DNA from 2 places in the Bradyrhizobium sp. CCGB01 genome. Region 2 is predicted to be linked to the other one. Evidence: riboswitches for the same ligand, from Rfam matches in the RefSeq annotation. Region 2 holds a riboswitch; the other holds the start of a gene.
What was found. A riboswitch is a leader RNA that binds a small molecule or an ion and turns the genes downstream of it on or off. The one in region 2 is predicted to bind S-adenosylmethionine.
Positions count from the first base shown of each region.

Region 1 (3,407 bases), 330 kb from region 2:
CGCCACGTTCTTGAACGCCTCGATCGCCTTCGGCGAAGGCCCGAACGGCGTCTCGTTGGCCGAGAGCTTGAACACCTTGCGGCCCGGCTCGGCGACCGGGCTCTTGCCGGGCGTGTAGGGCGCAATATCGAGAATGCCGGGATTCGGCACGGGGCGGGACATCTTCAACTCCGGATAGGCTGGGCTGCTCGTGACTTACGATTTCGGCCCGGTCGGGGGCACCGTATAGCGCGTTGCGTGGCTGCCGACGAGGGCCGTGGAGCGCACCGAGGCCCCCGCTTCGATCAAGGCAGCCTTGATTTTCTCGATGCTGGTCGCGCTCGTGACCGAGACCAGCAATGCCGCGCCGTCAAAGGCGGTATCGGGCACCGCCACGATCTCGGCGAGCGGCGAGAGCGTCCGCGCGACCTCGGCGTTCCACCCGGACACGCGCACGCTGAAGGTCTCGACCTCGGTCACCAGGGCGCTGTCGGCGACGCGCGAGATCGCGAACACCGGCAGTGCGGCCGGATGGTCGGCGCGCTCGACGAAGGGCATCCGCGCAATGATCTTCGGCGCACCGTTGGCTTCCAGCTCCAGCCACCACGGCGTGCGGCTCGAGGTTGCCGAGACCAGCGCAAGGTCGCCCTTGGATTTCGCCACCGCCTCGACCGCCGCCTGCGCGCTGAAATGCGCGACGTAAGGCACGGTGAAGCCGAAATGGAAGCGCGCGGAATCGCGCATCGCGGGCTCGTTCACCGAGATGTCGGCATGCACGGAGAACGGCGCCTGGACATAGGTGAACGTGGAGATGATGACGCGCCAGATGCTCTCGACCGTGTCGAGCGGCAGGATGCCGCGATGGCGCTGCACGAGGTCACGCATCATGGCGGCCTCGCGCGCCGGGCGGAACGCCGAGCCGACCTCCTGGGTCTGCTTCACCTGGATCAGGCGGTCGATGATGTCGCCGCGCTGCATCAGCAGGCGATGCATGCCCTCGTCGATCGCGTCGATCTCCTTGCGCAATTCCTGGAGCGATGGTGGCGCGGGCGGACGTTGGGACATATCTGACAGGGGCTGTTGAGAGGCGTTTTAATGCGGGTTGGGCCAAGTCGTTTGGTAGGGTCGGACCCGCTGCGGTCGATGTCCTGATTAGGCAGTCAGGACGGCGAAAGCAAAGAGAAATGACGGCCTGTTTGGCTGATGAGACCGAGATGAAATTGGCTGATCCGGGCCGTGACTTGACGAAAACCGTCCAAGACAGTAGTTTTTGCCTGTTCCGTGGTCATTTGAGCCGGCCGGCTTGCAGCCACGTTAAAAAACTCGCTAAACAGGCCGGGGACCCTTTCGATCCCGGCCGAACCTATCGTTCAGGCCGGGTTTTTCATGGCCTGATGTCAGCGGCGGCTTAACAGCCGGTCGCAAACGAGGTCGATGTCAGAGATGGGTGGCGTCAAGTCCGTACCGAGCCCCGCGATCAGCGCCGACGATCGGTCGCATGAGGTGGATCATCCGAGTTCGCAGGTTGCGCAGTTCGGCGCCGACCAGCCGCTGCGGCTCGATTGCGGCGTCGATCTCTCCCCGTTCCAGATTGCCTATCAGACCTATGGCGAGCTCAACGCCGATCGCTCCAACGCGGTCCTGATCTGCCATGCGCTGACGGGCGATCAGCATGTCGCCAACGTGCATCCCGTCACCGGCAAGTCCGGCTGGTGGGAGACGCTGGTCGGTCCCGGCCGACCTCTTGATCCTCAACAATACTTCATCATTTGCGCCAACGTGATCGGCGGCTGCATGGGCTCGACCGGGCCGGCCTCGATCAATCCCGCGACCGGCAAGGTGTGGGGCCTGGATTTCCCTGTGATCACCATCCCCGACATGGTGCGCGCGCAGGCAATGCTGATCGACCGTCTCGGCATCGACACGCTGTTTGCGGTGGTCGGCGGCTCGATGGGCGGCATGCAGGTGCTGCAATGGACCGCGGCCTATCCCAAGCGCGTGTACTCCGCACTCGCAATCGCCTGTTCGACGCGGCACTCGGCGCAGAACATCGCCTTCCACGAGCTCGGCCGCCAGGCGGTGATGGCCGATCCCGACTGGCACAACGGCCGCTACACGGACCAGGGCATCCATCCGCATCGCGGACTTGCGGTCGCACGCATGGCCGCGCACATCACCTATCTGTCGGACGCCGCGCTGCATCGTAAGTTCGGCCGCCGCATGCAGGACCGCGAGCTGCCGACCTTCTCGTTCGACGCTGATTTCCAGGTCGAGTCCTATCTGCGCTACCAGGGCTCGTCCTTCGTCGAGCGGTTCGACGCCAACGCCTATCTCTATCTGACCCGCGCGATGGATTATTTCGACATCGCCGGCGACCATGGCGGCGTGCTGGCGAAAGCGTTCGCGGGCATCGAGACGCGCTTCTGCGTGGTCTCCTTCACCAGCGACTGGCTGTTTCCGACCTCGGAATCGCGCGCGCTGGTGCATGCGCTGAATGCGTCGAGCGCGCGGGTGTCGTTCGCCGAGATCGAGACCGATCGCGGCCATGACGCCTTCCTGCTCGACGTGCCCGAATTCTTCGATATCGCCCGCGCCTTCCTGCAATCGGCAGGGAAAGCGCGCGGGCTCACCGGCAAGAATGACTGACAGGGACGGCTAGCGATGTCTGCACAGGAAGTGTTGCCGCTGGGCGGCGTTGCGACGGAGCAATCCGGCCAGTATCGCGCCGACCATCTGCTGGTCGCCGAGATGGTCAAGCCCGGTTCGAAAGTGCTCGACGTCGGCTGCGGCGAGGGCGACCTGCTCCAGCTTCTGGAGACCCGCGGCATCGACGGTCGCGGCATCGAGCTGTCGCGCGAGGGCGTCAACCGCTGCGTCGCCAAGGGCCTCGCGGTGGTGCAGGGCGATGCCGACACCGATCTCGTCAATTATCCCGACGATGCCTTCGATTACGTCATCCTGTCGCAGACGCTGCAAGCGACGCGACAGCCGCGGGTCGTGCTGGAGAATCTGCTGCGCATCGGCCGCCGCGCCATCGTGTCGTTCCCGAATTTCGGCTTCTGGAAGATGCGGCTCCAGCTCCTGATCGGCGGCCACATGCCGCGCACCGAGAACCTGCCCGCGACCTGGTACGACACCGCCAATATCCATTTCTGCACCATCAAGGACTTCGTCGAGCTCTGCGATGCGATCGGTGTCAAGATGGAGCGCGCCGAGGCGCTGGACCTCTACGGCCGTCCGCTGCGGCTGCGATTGCCGTGGTGGGTGTGGAATATGTTCGGCGAGCAGGGGGTGTTTCTGCTGAGCCGGGGCGGGCGGAAGTAAGGCTCGCAGACCCTCACGCCGAGAAGCGGCCCGCCGCTACCTCGTGCGGGCAACTAGACTAAAGTTCTCAATTCGGCGGCCGGCCAAAGTTGAGCCTCTCGGTT
Region 1 is NZ_JANADK010000001.1:8,685,751-8,689,157, reverse strand. Features, by position in the region: gene hisC (histidinol-phosphate transaminase) at 1-162, opposite strand, end outside; gene NLM25_RS40880 (chorismate mutase) at 196-1,044, opposite strand; SAM riboswitch at 1,251-1,330, shown strand; gene NLM25_RS40875 (homoserine O-acetyltransferase) at 1,423-2,625, shown strand; gene metW (methionine biosynthesis protein MetW) at 2,641-3,303, shown strand.
Region 1: linked by a shared signal. The riboswitch ahead of NLM25_RS40875 (homoserine O-acetyltransferase) and the one ahead of NLM25_RS42490 (O-succinylhomoserine sulfhydrylase) in region 2 are both predicted to bind S-adenosylmethionine.

Region 2 (3,407 bases):
TCCGCGACGTCGTCGAGGATCTTTGCGTCGAGCTCGGATTGATCGGCCATGTCACCACCTCGTAGCCCGGATTTCAATTCGCATCCTGACACACACTCGGTGTCATCGCCCGACGTGATCGGGCGATCCAGTATTCCGAGACGGCAGTAATCTAAATCGAGAGGCTGCGGCGTACTGGATGCCCCGGTGGGCATGACAGTAGAGTGTGAAGCTACACCCGAAAATGCTTCGATAGTTTGAGGCCCTGCGCCTGGTAGTTCGAGCCGATGCGCTGGCCGTACATCGCGTCGGGGCGTGCCAGCATCTTCTCGTAGACGAGGCGGCCGACGATCTGGCCGTGCTCGAGGATGAACGGCACCTCGCGCGAGCGCACTTCAAGCACGGCGCGCGCGCCCTGCCCGCCCGCACCGGCGTAGCCGAAGCCAGGATCGAAGAAGCCGGCATAGTGCACGCGGAATTCACCGACCAGGGGATCGAACGGCACCATCTCCGCGGCGTAATCGGGCGGCACCTGCACGGCTTCCTTGGAGGCGAGGATGTAGAACTCGCCGGGGTCGAGGATCAGGCTACCGTCGGGACGCGCCGAGATCGGCTCCCAGAAATCTTCCACCGCATAGCCGGCGCGGCGATCGACATCGACGACGCCGGTGTGGCGCTTGGCGCGGTAACCGACGAAGCCGTTGGCCTTCTCGCCGGAGAGGTCAACGGAGACGGCGACGCCGCCGGTGAGATCGGCATCGGCGAGATCGACGAGACGCTCGGTCGCGTGCAGCGCCTCGAGCTCGTCGATGTTGAGGATGGCATCTCCGGTGCGGAAGCGCACCTGGCTCAGGCGCGAGCCCTCGCTGACCAGCACCGGGAACGTCTTCGGGCTGATCTCGGCGTAGAGCGGGCCGTGATAGCCGGCGCCGATCATGTCGAAGCGGCGGGTGCCGTCGGCGATGACGCGGGTGAAGACGTCGAGCCGGCCGGTGGAGCTTTTCGGGTTCGCCGCCGCGACGATCTCCGGCGGCAGCGCCAAGCTCTCGAGCAGTGGCACGATGTAGACGCAGTTGGTCTCCAGCACCGCACCGTCGGTGAGGCTGAACTCGTGCAGCTTCAATTCGTCGATGCGCTCGGCAACGGTCGCACCCGGCCCGGGCAGGAAGCTGGCACGGACGCGGTAGGCGATGTCGCCGAGGCGAAGATCGAGGCTCGCCGGCTGGATCTGGCTTTCGACGAAGTCGTAGGCCGGCAGAATGAGCCCCGCCTCCGCCATCGCCGCGATCATGCGGTCGGGCAGGATACCATTGGCGTCGGCGGCGACCGTGAACGTCAACAGGGGGTCCTCATCAGGGGTCAAACGCATCCCGACATGCGGGAAATACTAGCGTTTTACGGCTAACCGATGGACGTCTTGACGGAAAGGGCATTGCGGAATATGAGCATGACTTATCCCGTGGTGATTTGAGCCGGCCGGCTTGCAGCCACGTTAAATAAGTCGCTAAACAGGCCGGGGACCTCTGTGATCCCGGCCCGTGGTGTTATCCAGGCCGGTTTTTTTGTGACCGTTTTCGACGAGACGGTCATGTCGGAGGTACCTATGTCGAAGTCGACCGCCAACTACCGTCCCGAAACCCGCCTGGTCCATTCCGGCACCCTGCGCTCGCAATATGGCGAGACGTCGGAGGCGCTGTTCCTGACCCAGGGCTACGTCTACAACAGCGCCGAGGAGTGCGAGGCGCGGTTCAAGGGCGAGGACCCCGGCTTCATCTATTCGCGCTACTCCAACCCGACCATCGCGATGTTCGAGCGCCGCATGATCGAGCTCGAAGGCGCCGAGGCCGCCCGCTCGGCGGCAACCGGCATGGCCGCGGTGACGACCGCGATCCTGGCGCCGCTCAAGGCCGGCGATCACGTGGTCGCCTCCCGCGCCCTGTTCGGCTCGTGCCTCTACGTCATTCAGGACCTGCTGCCGCGCTACGGCATCAAGACCACGCTGGTCGATGGCCTCGACCTCGACCAGTGGCAGCGTGCCTTGAGGCCGAACACCAAGACGTTTTTCCTTGAGAGCCCGACCAACCCGACGCTCGACGTGCTCGACATCCCCGGGATTGCCGAGATCGCGCACAAGGGCGGCGCACGGCTCGTCGTCGACAACGTGTTCGCGACGCCGATCTGGCAGAGCCCGCTCGCGCTCGGCGCCGACGTGGTGGTCTATTCCGCGACCAAGCACATCGACGGCCAGGGCCGGTGTCTGGGCGGCATCATCCTGTCCTCGGAAGCCTTCATCGCCGATCACATCCACAATTTCATGCGCCAGACCGGCCCGTCGATCTCGCCGTTCAACGCCTGGGTCCTGCTCAAGGGCCTGGAGACGCTCGGCGTGCGCGTGCGCGCGCAGACCGACAGCGCAGCGCGGATCGCCGACGTGCTGGCGAGCCATCCCAAGATTTCCCGGCTGGTCTATCCCGGCCGCGCCGATCATCCGCAGGCAGCGCTGGTGAAGAAGCAGATGCGCGGCGGCTCGACGCTGGTCGGCTTCGAGGTGAAGGGCGGCAAGGCTGCCGCGTTCCGCGTGCTCAACGAGCTCAAGCTTGCCAAGATCTCGAACAATCTCGGCGATGCCAAGAGCCTCGTCACGCATCCGGCGACGACGACGCACCAGCGCCTCAAGCCGGAAGACCGCGCCGCGCTCGGCATCAGCGAGGGTTTCATCCGTCTCTCGGCAGGGCTCGAGCATCCGGATGATCTGATCGAGGATCTGACGGCCGCGCTGGAGAAGGCGTGAATCGCTTCGTAGGGTGGATTAGCCCGCGGCTGCGCGAAGCGCAGTCCGCCGGCGTAATCCACCAACTTCGTTCGGCGATCGCTGAAGCATGGTGGGTTACGGCTTCGCCTAACCCACCCTACGGCACCGTGCCTACATCGGCCGGTACGTCCGCACGTCCGCAGGGACATTCACGCCGAGCTTGATCTGGCCGACGGAGCGGATGATGTCGTCGCCGAGGAGCTGGGCGAAGCAGGCGTAGCCCCAATCGTTCATGTGCAGGCCGTCGGCGATGACGAAGCTCTCCATCGGGATCGCCTGCGTCTCGTGCCAGTCTCGCATCACCTCGAAGCGCGGGAAGATGCCGACGTGACGGAGCTCGGCGACCTTGCCGAGCAGCTTCACCATCTTGCCGGCGCTCTCGGGACGCTGATTGACCGCCGGAGAGTATTGCGGATCGACCAGCACGATATCGGCGCCGCCGGCAGCCTGGATGCGGGAGATGCCGTCCTCGACCAGTTTTGCAGTGTCGCCGGGATCGAGATTGCGCAGCACGGCGTTGGTGCCGACCTGCCAGATCACGAGATCCGGATGCACGTCGATCACCTCCTTCTGGAGGCGCTTCATCATCTCGGGCGCGTCCTCGCCGCCGACACCG
Region 2 is NZ_JANADK010000001.1:9,011,805-9,015,211, forward strand. Features, by position in the region: gene NLM25_RS42480 (PAS domain S-box protein) at 1-50, opposite strand, end outside; gene NLM25_RS42485 (2'-deoxycytidine 5'-triphosphate deaminase) at 212-1,348, opposite strand; SAM riboswitch at 1,429-1,508, shown strand; gene NLM25_RS42490 (O-succinylhomoserine sulfhydrylase) at 1,583-2,770, shown strand; gene NLM25_RS42495 (SGNH/GDSL hydrolase family protein) at 2,903-3,407, opposite strand, start outside.